DNA from 2 places in the Roseateles sp. P5_E4 genome. Region 2 is predicted to be linked to the other one. Evidence: predicted binding sites of a transcription regulator. Region 2 holds the regulator's gene; the other holds the start of a gene.
The links. The regulator LexA, encoded in region 2, represses DNA repair genes until DNA is damaged. The targets are predictions, from matches to a motif close to ACTGTATNNNNATACAGT.

Region 1 (7,183 bases), on a different contig from region 2:
GCCATCGTGTCGGCCGCGATGATGGGCAGGCCGGATTCGGCCAGCATCTTCTTGCCCAGTTCTTCGTTGGTGCCCTTCATGCGCACGACCAGCGGCACGGACAGGTTCACGGCCTTGCAGGCGGTGATGACGCCTTCGGCGATGGTGTCGCACTTCATGATGCCGCCGAAGATGTTGACCAGGATGCCCTTCACGCTCTTGTTTTTGAGCATGATCTTGAAGGCCTCGGTGACCTTCTCGGCCGTGGCGCCGCCGCCGACGTCCAGGAAGTTGGCCGGCTCGCCGCCAAACAGCTTGATGGTGTCCATGGTGGCCATGGCCAGGCCGGCGCCGTTCACCAGGCAGCCGATGTTGCCGTCCAGGCTGATGTAGGCCAGGTCGAACTTGCTGGCTTCAACTTCAGCGGGATCTTCTTCGTCCAGGTCGCGGTAGGCCACGATCTCGGGGTGGCGGAACAGCGCGTTGGCGTCGAAGTTGAACTTGGCGTCCAGGGCCATCAGGTTGCCCTTGCTGTCGCAATTCAGCGGGTTGATTTCAACCAGCGACGCGTCCGTGTCCATGTAGCACTTGTAGAGCTTGGCAAAGATGTCGACGGCCTGGTCGATGGAGGCGCCAGTCAGGCCGATGGCCGCGGCGATCTTGCGCGATTGCGCTTCGCTCAGGCCCGTCAGCGGGTCGATCATCTCGGTGATGATCTTCTCGGGCGTGGAGTGGGCCACTTCCTCGATGTCCATGCCGCCTTCGCTCGACGCGATGAAGGCGACCTTCTGCGTGCCGCGGTCGGTGACCAGCGAGACGTAGAGCTCCTTCTTGATGTCAGCGCCATCTTCGATGTACAGGCGACGGACCTTCTGGCCTTCAGGGCCGGTCTGGTGCGTGATCAGCTGCATGCCGAGGATCTTCTCGGCCAGCGCCTTGACGTCGTCCTGTGTCTTGGCGACCTTGACGCCGCCACCCTTGCCGCGGCCGCCGGCGTGGATCTGGGCCTTGACCACCCAGACCGGGCCACCCAGCTTCTGGGCGGCCTCGACGGCTTCCTGCACGGTGAAGGCCGGGATGCCGCGCGGCACCGGCACGCCGAACTGGCGCAGGATCTCTTTGCCCTGGTATTCGTGGATTTTCATGGCTGGGTCTCTCGGGTCGGGGAAGTCAGGATTCGGAAGTGGCCGGCTGGGCAGCGGTTTGTTGATGCCAGCGGGGATAGAACTTGGCGACGGTCACGCTGTCGCGGCGCAGGGCGTGGCAGCGGTCGAGCTGGAAGGGCGGGTTGCCGGCGGCATCGCCTTCGCGAGACGGCGACGGGCCGCCCCTAGGCGTCTCAGCCCCCTCGGGGGGCAGCGCCGAAGGCGCGTGGGGGCTCTCACGTGTGTCGATGACGGAGCCAGCCATGGCCTGGATGACGGCCGTCGGCAAGATCTGGCACAGCTCGGTGACGTGGGTGCAGCCGCGCGTGCCGCCGAGGCGTTCACCGACGGCCTGCCGGAAGCCCTTCATCAGGTTCAGGCCGATGAGGCGGGCATAGGCATTGCCATGGTGGTCGCAGGCGCCCGGATACGGCATCCACAGCGTCTCGGAACGGGCTGCGGTGATGGTGAGCGTCGCGTCCACGGTCAGATGCAGGTGCATCTCGTGGATAGGCTGGCCGGCCTTGCGCGGCACGCCCGCCAGTGGCACGTCATGTGTCTTGGTGTCTGTCAGGCTGGCTTCGACGTCGAACAAGCCGTCATCACGCGCGAACACCTGCACATCGAGGGCGCGGCGATGCAGCGGGCGGCGCGGGACGGACGGGTGGGCGACAGGCATGAAACGGGGGAATGGCGAATCACCCCGGCCGATGCCGGGACGGGGTCGGCCCGGTTTTTGCACCGCTCTGCCAGAGGGGCAAAGGGGCTTGTAACCGGGTGAACCCTCGTTTTTGGGGCAGGCGGCAATGTAGCACGGAGGGTGAAAACTCCCCCTGCGCGCTCGGTCAAGCGGCCCTTAGGCCCTCAGCAAGCGGCGCACCACTTCGGGGGCAAAACCGCGTGCCAGCAGGAAACGGGTCTGGCGCGCCTGCTCGGCCGCCTCGCGCGAAGGCTCCTCGCCGAAGCGCCTGCGCCAGACTTCACGGGCGCGTTCCATCTCCGTTTCGCGCAGGGCTGCCTGCTGTTCGGCACCCAGCTTGAGCCCGTGCTGGGCCAACTCCTGCTGGATGCGCTGGGCGCCAAAGCGGTTGGCGCGCAGATGCAGGCGGGACTCGACGAAACGGGTTTCGTCCAGGTAACCGGTGGCCGCGAGGGCGTCGAGCAAGGCATCGACCGCGACCGCAACGTCCTCAGCGCCATCTTCCTCTTCGACAGCCGCCGACGGTTCGCCCTCGCCGGCGGCCTGCGCCGCGGCCAGGCGCGCACGCTGCCGCCGTTGCTGCTCGATCCGCAACAGCTTGCGCCGCAACTCGGCACGGCTGTGCTCGCGCTGGGCCAGCAGGCCGATGGCGCGGGCTTTCAACGACAGCGGCGCCCGGGTCGCCATGGGGGAGGCCCGCCCAGCGGCTTACTCCTCGGCCGCCGTGGTCAGCGGAGCGACCCCCAGGGATTCACGGATCTTGTTCTCGATCTCGCGGGCCACGTCGACGTTCTCGCGCAGGAACTCGCGAGCGTTGTCCTTGCCCTGGCCGATCTTCTCGCCCTGGTAGGCGTACCAGGAGCCGGACTTCTCGACGACCTTGGCGACCACGCCCATGTCGACGATCTCGCCCTCGCGGCTGATGCCCTCGCCATAGAGGATGTCGAACTCGGCAGTCTTGAACGGGGGGCTGACCTTGTTCTTGACGACCTTGACCTTGGTCTCGGAGCCGATGACTTCCTCGCCCTTCTTGATCGAGCCGATGCGGCGGATGTCCAGGCGCACGGAGGCGTAGAACTTCAGCGCATTGCCGCCGGTGGTCGTCTCGGGCGAGCCGAACATGACGCCGATCTTCATGCGGATCTGGTTGATGAAGATGACCATGCAGTTGGTCTTCTTGATCGTGGCGGTCAGCTTGCGCAGGGCCTGGCTCATCAGGCGGGCCTGCAGGCCGGGGAGGCTGTCGCCCATCTCGCCTTCGAGTTCGGCCTTGGGGGTGAGTGCTGCGACCGAGTCGATGACGATCAGGTCCACCGAACCGGAGCGCACCAGCGCATCGACGATCTCGAGGGCCTGCTCGCCGGTGTCGGGCTGGCTGATCAGCAGTTCCTGCAGGTTGACGCCGAGCTTCTGGGCGTACTGGATGTCCAGTGCGTGCTCGGCGTCGATGAAGGCGCAAGTGCCGGCGAGCTTTTGCATCTCGGCGATGACCTGCAGCGTCAGCGTCGTCTTGCCGGAGGACTCAGGGCCGTAGATCTCGACGACGCGGCCGCGTGGCAGGCCGCCGACGCCCAGTGCGATGTCCAGGCCCAGGGAGCCGGTGGAGACGACCTGGATGTCTTCGATGACCTCGCCTTCACCGAGCCGCATGATGGAGCCCTTGCCGAACTGCTTTTCGATCTGGGCGAGGGCGGCCTGCAGGGCCTTGGCTTTTTCGGTGTTCAGGGCTTTGACGGGGGCGTCCATGCGAATCTCCGTGGGGAATGGGCTGAATTATGGGGCAAGCTGTGGGTTTGTACAGTGGTTTGTCCCCCGATCCGCGGCAGCTAGCGGATCAGGATTGAGGAGCATCCTAGGTGTGGGGTGGCTCATGGCATGAGCCAGCGTGCCACCGCCTAACATCGGCGGCGGAGACAAAACCTATGCGCATCCTGATTGCCGAAGACGACCAAGTGCTGGCCGATGGCTTGCTGCGGGCCTTGCGGGCCTCTGGCTACGCTGTCGACCGGGTCAGTTCTGGCACCGAGGCCGACTCGGCGTTGGCGACGCATGAGTTCGACCTGGTCATCCTCGACCTGGGTTTGCCGCGCCTGCATGGGCTGGAAGTGCTGCGCAAGCTGCGCGCACGGGGCTCGACGATGCCGGTGCTGATCCTGACGGCGGCCGACAGCGTCGAGCAGCGCGTCAAGGGGCTGGACCTGGGCGCCGACGACTACATGGCCAAGCCTTTCTCGCTGCAGGAGCTGGAAGCGCGTGTGCGCGCCCTGACCCGGCGCGGCCTGGGCACCGCCAGCAGCCTCATCAAGCATGGGCCGCTGACCTTTGATGCCACTGGCCGCGTGGCCTATATCAACGAGCAGATGCTGGAGCTGTCGGCACGCGAGCTGTCGCTGCTGGAGGTGCTGTTGCAGCGCGCCGGGCGGCTGGTCAGCAAGGACCAGCTCGTCGAGCGCCTGTGCGAGTGGGGCGAGGAGGTTTCGAACAACGCCATTGAGGTCTACATCCACCGCCTGCGCAAGAAGATCGAGCAGGGGCCGATTCGCATCGCGACGGTGCGCGGCCTCGGCTACTGCTTAGAGAAGATCAACTCCTAAATGCCCAACAAGGACGGCGCCAGCCCCGAACAGGGCACGCTGGTTCGGGCGGGCGCCCCTGCTGCGCAGGGTTCGCTGTTCGGCGAGATCCTCGACTGGATGCTCGCGCCGCTGCTGCTGATCTGGCCGATCAGCGTCGCGCTGACCTGGCTGGTGGCGCAGGGCATTGCCAGCCGGCCCTACGACCGCGAGCTGGGCGAGATGGCGCGCAGCCTCGGGCTGCAGGTGGCGGCCGAGGCGGCGCCTGTCAAGGGCAAGGACCGTTATGCGCTGGCGCCCGAGGCCGCGGCGTTGTTGCGGGCGGACGCGTCGGACACGGTCTTCTACCAGGTGCTGGGCCTGCGTGGCGAACTGCTCAGTGGCGATGCGACGTTGGCGGTGCCGACCGAGGATGCCCCCGTCGTGCCCTGGGAGCTGCATTTCCGCGACGACGAGGTCGGCACCGACGCCGTGCGCGTGGCCTATCTCTGGGTGGCGCCCGAGGGGCAGGCCGGGTCGGCCAAGACCATGCTGGTGCAGGTCGCCGAGACGCTGGGCAAGCGCGCCCGGCTGACCAACGAGATCATCAAAGGCGTCATCCTGCCGCAGTTCGTCATCCTGCCGCTGGCGGTGCTGCTGGTCTGGCTGGCGCTGGCGCGTGGCATCTCGCCGCTGAATGAATTGCAGCGGCGCATCCGTTCGCGCGAGAGTTCAGACCTGTCGCCCATTGACGAGCAGCGCGTGCCCGATGAGGTCGCGCCGCTGGTGCAGGCCATCAACGACCTGCTCGCGCGGCTGGACTCATCGATGAGCCGGCAGAAGCACTTCCTGGCCGACGCTGCCCATCAGCTCAAGACGCCGCTGGCTGGCCTGCGTACCCAGGCCGAGTTCATGCAGCGCGAGATCGATGCTGGCCGCTCCAACCCCGATGAATTGAAACGTTCGCTGGCCCAGATTGCCCGCGCCAGCGAGCGAGCGGCCCACATGGTCAACCAGCTGCTGTCCATGGCCCGCGCTGAAGACGCCGAACAGGCCATGCGGCGTGAACCCGTCAGCCTGGCCGAGATCGCCATCGACACGGTGCGCGATTTCGTGCCGCGCGCGCTGGAGCGCCGCATTGACCTGGGCTACGACGGCGTGGTGCCGGATGAAAGCCGGCTGCGTGTGCATGGCCAGCCAGTGTTGATCGGGGAGCTGATCCGCAACCTCGTCGACAACGCGCTGCTCTACACGCCGGCCGGCGGCCTGGTGACGGTGCGCGTGGTGGAGGACCCCTTTGGCCAAGTTGTCGTGCTGCAGGTCGAGGACACCGGGCCGGGCATCGCGCCCGCCGAGCGCGACAAGGTGTTCCAGCCCTTCTATCGCTCGCTCGGCAGCGGTGTGGAAGGCTCGGGCCTGGGGCTGGCCATCGTGCAGGAGATCGTGCAGCACCACGAGGCCGAGCTGACCCTGGATGACGCGCGCGTGCGGCGCGCCGTGGGGGGCGAGACGCCCGACGGCCAGGGGCCGGGGGCGCGGTTCACGATCAGATTTCCGGCTACGTCTTCACCAGCTTCTTGACGCGGGCGATCGACAGCAGCAGCCCCAGCGACAACCCCAGCGTCACCATCGCCGTACCGCCATAGCTGACGAAGGGCAGGGGCACGCCCACGACCGGCAGGATGCCGCTGACCATGCCCATGTTGACGAAGACATAGGTGAAGAAGGACAGCGTCACCGCGCCGGCCATCAGGCGGGTGAACAGGGTCGGCGCGTCGGAGGCGATCATCAGCCCGCGCAGGATCAGCGCGGTGAAGCCGGCCAGCAGGGCCAGCGCCCCCATCAGTCCAAACTCCTCGCCAAAGGCCGCGAAGATGAAGTCGGTGGTGCGTTCGGGAATGAATTCCAGGTGAGTCTGGGTGCCCTGCATGAAGCCCTTGCCGGTCATGCCGCCGGAGCCGATGGCGATCTCGCCCTGGATGATGTGAAAGCCCTTGCCCAGCGGGTCCTTGGACGGGTCCAGCAGCGTGCAGATGCGGTGTTTCTGGTACTCCTTGAGCACCGGCCATTTCAGGTCGGGCTGGCAGATGGCGTCCTCGCTGAGCACCAGGGCGGTCGCGCCGGCGGCGCCCAACACCAGGGCCGGCACGATGAGCTTCCACGGCAGGCCGGCGAAGAAGATCACGTAAAGGCCGGCCGCCAGCACCAGGATGCCGGTGCCCAGGTCGGGCTGCTTGGCGATCAGCAAAAAGGGCACGAGCAGCAGCGCGAAGGCGGCGATGAAGTCGGGCCAGCGCAGCAGGCCCTCGCGCTTCTGGAACCACCAGGCCAGCATCAGCGGCGTCGCCAGCTTGAGCAGCTCGGACGGCTGGATCTGCGTGACGCCGATGCTGAGCCAGCGCGTGGCCCCCTTCTTCGTGACACCAAAGAGAGCGGTCGCGATCAGCAGCATCACGCCGATCGTGTACAGCGGAATGGCCAGGGCCATCAGCTTTTGCGGCGGCACCTGGGCGACGATGAACATCAGCCCCAGTGCCAGCACCATGTTGCGGGCATGGTCGGCAAAGCGCGTGCCATGGTCGTAGCCGGCCGAGTACATGCACAGCAGGCCCCAGCCGCACATCCACAGCACGGCGAGCAGCAGCGGGATGTCGAAGCCGCTGAGCCAGGGCTTGAGGCGTTGCCACAGGGGCGGGCGTTCGATGACGGTCATCGCGAGGCTCCCGAGGTGGGTGCGGGGGGCGCCGAAGCTGCGGAGGCCGAGACCGAGGGCGCTATCGGCTGCCAGCCGGACAGTGGCACGTCCG
Region 2 (7,183 bases):
GCGTGTCCTTCGCTGCCGGATCCGCTGGGCGGTTCTCACCCAGCGAGAGGCGCTCCACCCGCTTGTCCGCGAGGAAGTGAAGCAGGGCGCCCAGCATGAATTGGTAACACCACGCGACCTGGCCTCGCCTGACTCCTGGTGCCGTTGTCATGAGCGCGTCGATGAAGGCGTGGGCCAGCGGATCGAAGAACTCGAGGTTGGCGCGTTCAGCCTCTGGCGTGGGGGCGGCCAGGTCGCGAGCTGCCATCTGGGCGTAGTACTGCCCTTCCGGATGTTGGTGCAGCGCAATGAGCGGGCTGACGAAGGAGTCGAGGATGCGCGCTAGCCTGAGCTCGATGTCGGGCTCTGCGACGGCCACATGCAGCGCTTCGACGCGCCCCTTGATAGCCGAGCTCCATGACTGGAAGATCGAGTGATAGAGCTCGTGCTTGGCGCCGTAGTAGTAGCCAACCAGCGCCAGAGGCACGCCAGCCTCGGCGGCGATGTCGCGAATCGACACAGCATGGAAGCCACGCGTGGCGAAGAGTTTTTCGGCAGCGAGCAGGATGTTGGTTCGACGGTCCGGCTGAGCCTCGCGTTGGCTGCTTCGGCCAGTTGCAATGCGCCTTATCGGCAAGCTGGGCGTTGCGGTTTGGTCCGATGTGAGCTTGGGCGTCTTTTTTGGGGGCATGAATCGAACTTTGGGTCGCCAGAGCCAACCCTATTGTTAGTCGCGAAACTGAACGATCGTACAAGACGAATGATGCCTGCACTTCCGCGGGGAGTACCTCGATCCTCGGCCGTGGGCTGGGTCGACGCCATGCGGGCGCATCCCGTGCTCACTGACAGACGCATACGATTCGATCTTTTAAGAATTTCAAGGCCATACCCCTAGTTTGTCGGAGATCTTTACATTGGGACGCTTGATTGGATGCATGATCTGAAAAGTTCTTTATGAATCAACAGCTTGAGTGTTTGGCATGCGGCTTGCGTTAACTGTCGTACCTCGCAAACCACTCCGCGTTGCTCAAAATGAACAAGACCTCCCTGCTCAAGACCGTGATCGGCGCCGTTGCCGCATTCGCAGCATCGTCCGCCATTGCCGCCCCGACCTTCGTCGGCTCCTGGCACGTGGGCGACGGCCTGAAGTGGAGCCAGGCCACCCAGACGGCCTATAGCGCGCAAGCCGCGGCTGCCCTGCTGTTTGGCGGTGTCGCCAGCGACTACGAAATCTCGAATGTCAGCGCCAACGTCAACAGCATCAACCATATGGCCTGGTACGACGGCTACGGCATTGGCATGGGCGCGCTGGCGGAAGATTTCAGCAATGGCGCGCTCTACACCCCCGGCGTGCGCTCGGCCTACATCCTCGACAACTCCTGCGGCAACCGCTACAGCAACATCAACGCGGCTTGCACGGACCAATACGTCAACTACGCGTTCCGCATCGACGCTGCTGGCAACGTGCCCGAGCCGGCTTCGATCGCGCTGGTTGGCGCTGCGCTGATTGGCTTTGGCATGGCGCGTCGCCGCAAGTCGGCCTGAGCTTCAGAAGCTGCATAAAGAAGCCCCGCGTCGCGGGGCTTTTTTACGTGTCGGCTGCGCCCTTCGGTTGCTTCAGGCGTCGGCTGCGTGGGCCAACCCTGGTGGACTAATTTCACCGTGGGCGTTGAGTCAATTGAACCCTTGGCCTCGAATCAGCCCCACGGCCAGGCCTTCAATGCTGAAACTGTCGCTGTGTTCGTTGATGCGAATGGGTTCAAAGTCGGCGTTCTCGGGCAACAGCTCGATGCCGTCTGGCCCACGCTTGAAGCGCTTGACCGTGACCTCGTCGCCGACCCGAGCCACGACGATCTGGCCATTGCGCGCCTCCTTGGCCGACTGCACAGCCAGCAGGTCGCCATCGAGGATGCCGATGTCCTTCATGCTCATGCCCTTGACCTTGAGCAGGTAGTCGGGCTTCCTGGCGAACAGGCCGGGCTCGACCGTATAGGTCTGCTCGACATGCTCCTGCGCGAGGATGGGCGCGCCGGCGGCGACGCGGCCGATCAGGGGCAGGGTCAGCTGGGCGAAGTGAGGAATCGGAAGGTTGAATTGGCGGGCGCGGTTGACGGCGCTCAGCGCATCGGACTTGAGGCGAATGCCGCGCGAGGTGCCGCCGACGAGTTCCAGCATGCCCTTGCGAGCCAGGGCCTGCAGATGCTCCTCGGCCGCGTTGGCGGATTTGAAACCCAGCTCGGCGGCAATCTCGGCGCGGGTGGGTGGCGAGCCGGTGCTTTCGATCGCGTTGCGGACCAGGTCGAAGATCTGCTGCTGTCGGGCGGTAAGCTTGGGTCGGTCTTGCACGGGGCGGCCTTTTCGTCAGGGCTGGAAATTTGTCCAGCACCTGTATTTTCATCCAGGAATCCAAGAAATTGCAAACCTTTGACCGTCTGATCGTCATTCTGGGCACCGGCGGCACGATTGCCGGCACTGCCAAAACCGCCAGCGACGGTGTGGGCTACACGGCGGCGCAATTGAGCGTTGAGGATTTGCTGGCGGCAGTGCCCGCGCTGTCGGGCCAGAAGCTCGAGGCGCAGCAGGTTGCCCAGCTCGACAGCAAGGACATGGATTTCGCGACCTGGCAGCGGCTCGCAGTCGCCGTACAGCAGCACCTCGACCGGCCTGAAGTCGCTGGCATCGTCATCACCCATGGCACGGACACGCTCGAGGAGACCGCCTACTTCCTGCAGCGCGTGCTGGCACCTGTCAAGCCCGTCGTTCTGACGGCCGCGATGCGGCCGGCGACGGCGCTGGCGCCCGACGGGCCGCAAAACCTTTTCGATGCGGTGCAGGTGGCAGCGACGCCCGATGCGGCGGGCGTCGTCGTCGCATTCGCAGGCCGTGTGCACGATGCGACCCAGGTGCGCAAGACACACAGCTATCGCGTTGACGCCTTCGAGTCGGTCGACGGGGCGCTGGTGGCGCGGGTGGAGGAGGGCGTCGTGCGCCAGCTTGGCCGCTGGCCCGTGGGCGATGGCCTGGGGCTGGCGCGCATCGCCCGGCCGGCCGCACGCTGGCCGAGGGTCGAGATCGTCATTAACCATGCCGGTGCGGATGGCGTTGTCGTGCGGGCGCTCTGCGCGGCAGGCATCGACGGGCTGGTCGCCGCTGGCACGGGCAACGGCACGCTCAGCGCCATGCTGGATGCCGCGCTGCACGAAGCCCGGGCCGGCGGCGTCAAGGTCTGGCGCAGCACGCGCTGCGACGCCGGCCCGGTCATGGACTTGCCCGGGCTGCTGCCCAGCGCCGGCGCGCTGAGCCCGGTCAAGGCCAGGATCGAACTGATCCTGAGCCTGCTGGGCGACTGAGCCTCAGCGGCTGCGGCGCCGGGCGACGAAACCGACCAGGCTCAGGCCGGCCAGCAGCAGGGCATATTGGCTGGGTTCCGGCACGGCTGCGATGGCCTGGTTGGTCAGATTGCCCTCGAAAGCGAAGACGTAGAACTGGTTGCCGTAGGCTGCCGGCGCGCTGCCGCCGTTCGGGATTGCCGTGGCCAGGAAGTCGTTGTCGTTGGCGAGATACAGCGTGTGCATCGTTTTGCCGTTGACGACGACATCCTCGCCGAAGGCAATGCCTTCGAGCTTGGCCGGTATCAGCGCGTCGGAAATGCCGGCGGCGTTGAGCGCGGCCTTGATATCGAGAAATCGCGTGCCGACTATTGCCGTGCCGGGTTGGGTGCGCAGGTCGGCGATGCCACTGACCTCGGCGGCACCGGTCAGGTCGATCTTGACGAGCTGTTTCACCGCCGCCTTGGAGCCGTCGCCCATGCCCTTGCCGTCGCGCTCCAGCACGATGAGTTCGTGGTCGTTCAGTGCCAGCAACTCGCTGCTGTTGTAGGCCTTGCCGTTGATCTGGTTGTCGAAAGCGAACTGGCTGGTGGCTCCTGTGGCGACGTCGATCTTGACGATGCGGTTGTAGCGGCCGCCGTCGCCGCCGTCCTGGGCCAGCGGGCTCTGCACGAAGCCGAACAGCGTCTTTCCGTCGGGCGAGATGGCCAGGCCCTCCATGCCCTTGTTGGCGACGCGGCCTGCCGTGTTGCCAGAGATCTCGGCGGCGCCGGAAGAGCTGACGTTGCCAACGGCGAAGCTGCTCGGCAGGCTGAAGGTGCGGATGCGCTCGCCCGTCGCGCGGTCGAACTGGTAGACGTAGGGGCCGTACTCGTCGGAGATGAAGACGCTCTTGCCGTCGTTGGAGACGCGGATGCCTTCGGGGTCGAGACGGGCGTTGGCCGGGTTGGTCGACAGGCCGGCGGCAAAGTTGTCGGAGCGGCCCGAGAAGTAGTTCTTGCTGCCGGCGAGGACTGTGCTGCTGTCGACGATGCCGCTCAGTGTCGCGGCCTTGGGGCCGTAGTTCAACGCTGTGGAACTGGACAGCAGCGTGGTGGCCTGCAGCGTCGGCGTCAGCGCGTAGGGCAGGGCGGAGCCGGCCGCGTTGGCGGTGAGGCTGAGCTGCACCGTCTGGAAGCGGGCGATGAAGGACGTCGTGTTGTCGAGCTGCGGCGCGCCCCAGTCATTGGCGTTCGGACCGCGGTCCGGCAGCGCCAGGAAGGTGTTGCCGCCGGCCCAGGCCAGGCCCGAGCCCATGCCGCCGAGCAGGTTGGCCGCGAGGCCGCTTTCGAGGGAGTAGTTCAGGCCGGAAAGGTCGCTCAGCGAGCCGCTGAGGTTGCCCATGCCGATCAGCACCGGTTCGGCCGCGCGGGATGGAGCGGCGAGGGCCAGCAGGGCGCTGGCGATGGCGGTGGTCAGGAAGAGGCGCATCGCGGGTCTCCGGGTGTGATTGGAAAACCCGCGATGCTGACCGGCGCACGTGACGCCGGCGTGACGGCCATTCAGACGACGGTTAGACGACAGTCAGCGAGACGTCGACGTTGCCGCGCGTGGCGTTCGAGTAGGGGCAGACCTCGTGGGCGGTCTTGACCAGCGCTTCCAGGGCAGCACGGTCCATGCCGGGCACGGAGATCTTCATGTCGACCTGGATGCCGAAGGCGCCGGGCTTGTTGGCGTGCGGGCCGATGGCGACGTCGCTGGTGATCGAGACCTCGGCAGGCAGGCTGATCTTCTGCTTGCCGGCGACGGCCTTCATGGCGCCGATGAAGCAGGCGGAATAGCCGGCCGCGAACAGCTGCTCGGGGTTGGTGCCCGGGCCGCCGGCGCCGCCGAGTTCCTTGGGCGTGGACAGCGTCACGTCGATGGCGCCGTCGGACGACTTGGCGGTGCCGGCGCGGCCACCGGTGGCAGTGGCGGTGGCGGTGTAGAGGGCTTTTTCGATGGCCATGGTGGCTCCTTTGGGGTGGTGGGGGAAGAAATCAGGCAGCCGTGTCGGCGGCCCGGTTGAGTTGCTGGCGCAATTGCGTGAGCCGCTGCGTCAGCGCGATGACTTCGTCCAGCTCGCAGGCGCTGGCGCAGGCGAGGTGGCCGGGGATGTCCAGTGCCTGCTCGCGCAGCTTGCGGCCCTGCGGCGTCAGGAAGATGTCGACACGGCGCTCGTCGTCGCTGGCGCGGCGGCGCTCGATGTGGCCCAGGGCTTCCAGGCGCTTGAGCAGCGGCGTCAGCGTGCCCGAGTCCAGCGACAGGCGCTGGCCGAGTTGTGAGACGCTGGGGCCTTCGACCTCCCACAACACCAGCATGACGAGGTATTGCGGATAGGTCAGGCCCAGCGGCGCCAGCAGGGGCTTGTAGATGCGGGTCATGGCCAGCGAGCTGCTGTACAGCGCGAAGCAGAGCTGGCGGTCCAGCTGCAGCCATTCGCCGCGGGGATCGGCGTCGGGGGGTGGGGTCTTGCTGCGTGCCATGGCCATTAATGTAGTTCGCAATTCAATTGCGTACAAGTTAAATGGTCTTTCATGCGACACCGGACGCTAGGGCGATCTGAGACGATGCGCCACCCCCAATCACAAAAGACGAGGAGAAACGATGCAGATGGTCGCAATCGTGCTGTCGGCGCTGGTGGCGCTGCTGCACCTGTATTTCCTGGTGCTGGAAATGTTCTTCTGGACCAAGCCGCTGGGCCGCAAGGCCTTCGGGCTGAAGGCGGACTTCGCCGAGCAGACCAAGGCACTGGCGGCCAACCAGGGGCTCTACAACGGCTTTCTCGCCGCAGGCCTGGCCTGGGGCCTGATGCAGGGCGCCGCAGGCGCGGGCAAGCCCTGGCTGGTGTTCTTCCTGGGTTGCGTCGTCGTGGCCGGCGTGTTCGGCGCGGCCACGGCCTCGAAGAAGATCCTTTTCGTGCAGGCGCTGCCAGGCGCGATTGCCCTGGCAGCGGTGCTCGCGATCTAGGCGTTCAGCGCCTCGATCTGCTCACCCAGCTCCAGCCAACGCGCCTCGTCGGCTTCGAGCTGGTCGCTGATCGCCTTCAGGCGCTTGCCCATCTCGGCAATGGCCGAGGCGGCAGCGCCTTCGGCGAGCTGGGCTTCGATGCCGGCGCGCTCAGTGGCGAGAGCATGCATGCGCTTGTCGATCTGCTCCATCTCCTTGCGCAGCGGCCGCGTCTGGTCGGCCAGCTTGGCGCGCGCCTGACCCGAAACCTTGCGGTCCTCGCGCGCGGCAGGCGCAGGCGCAGGCGCAGCTGAAGCCTTGACCACTGGCGCCGGCGCTGCCGCCGACTGCTTCTTGGCCGCACGGGCGGCTTCCTTGCTCTGGTCGAGCAGCCATTTCTGGTAATCGTCCAGGTCACCGTCGAAAGGCTTGACGACGCCGTCGGCCACCAGCCAGAACTCGTCGCAGACCTCGCGCAGCAGCGCGCGGTCGTGGCTGACCAGCATGACGGTGCCCTCGAACTCGTTGAGCGCCATCGACAGCGCCTCGCGGGTGTTCAGGTCCAGGTGGTTGGTGGGTTCGTCCAGCAGCAGCAGGTTGGGGCGTTGCCACACCAGCATGGCCAGCACCAGCCGCGCCTTCTCGCCGCCAGACAGGCTGCCGACTTGCTGGTTGACCATGTCGCCAGTGAAGCGGAACTGGCCGAGGAAGTCGCGCAGTTCCTGCTCGCGGCCGGCTGGGCCGACCTCGCGAGCCAGCCGCACCATGTGCTCCAGCGGGCCTTCGTCCAGGCGCAGCACGTCCAGTTCCTGCTGGGCGAAGTAACCGATGGACAGGCCCTTGCCCTGCGTTAGCCTGCCCGCCAGCGCTGGCTGGGTACCGGCGATGGTCTTCACCAGCGTCGACTT

Region 1: a site for LexA is predicted at 3,609-3,626, ahead of recA (recombinase RecA). Genes of this name have one in related genera too.

The regions. Positions count from the first base shown of each region.
Region 1 is NZ_JBFUMS010000010.1:7,560-14,742, forward strand. It holds gene sucC (ADP-forming succinate--CoA ligase subunit beta) at 1-1,124, opposite strand, end outside; gene ACXJLH_RS19350 (DUF2889 domain-containing protein) at 1,150-1,803, opposite strand; gene ACXJLH_RS19355 (regulatory protein RecX) at 1,981-2,511, opposite strand; gene recA (recombinase RecA) at 2,533-3,570, opposite strand; gene ACXJLH_RS19365 (response regulator) at 3,747-4,418, shown strand; gene ACXJLH_RS19370 (sensor histidine kinase) at 4,518-5,957, shown strand; gene rodA (rod shape-determining protein RodA) at 5,935-7,089, opposite strand; gene mrdA (penicillin-binding protein 2) at 7,086-7,183, opposite strand, start outside.
Region 2 is NZ_JBFUMS010000001.1:636,876-644,058, reverse strand. It holds gene ACXJLH_RS02750 (TetR/AcrR family transcriptional regulator) at 1-670, opposite strand, end outside; gene ACXJLH_RS02745 (PEP-CTERM sorting domain-containing protein) at 1,012-1,524, shown strand; gene lexA (transcriptional repressor LexA) at 1,654-2,325, opposite strand; gene ACXJLH_RS02735 (asparaginase) at 2,394-3,329, shown strand; gene ACXJLH_RS02730 (esterase-like activity of phytase family protein) at 3,333-4,778, opposite strand; gene ACXJLH_RS02725 (organic hydroperoxide resistance protein) at 4,861-5,295, opposite strand; gene ACXJLH_RS02720 (MarR family winged helix-turn-helix transcriptional regulator) at 5,327-5,812, opposite strand; gene ACXJLH_RS02715 (DUF1304 domain-containing protein) at 5,934-6,296, shown strand; gene ACXJLH_RS02710 (ATP-binding cassette domain-containing protein) at 6,293-7,183, opposite strand, start outside.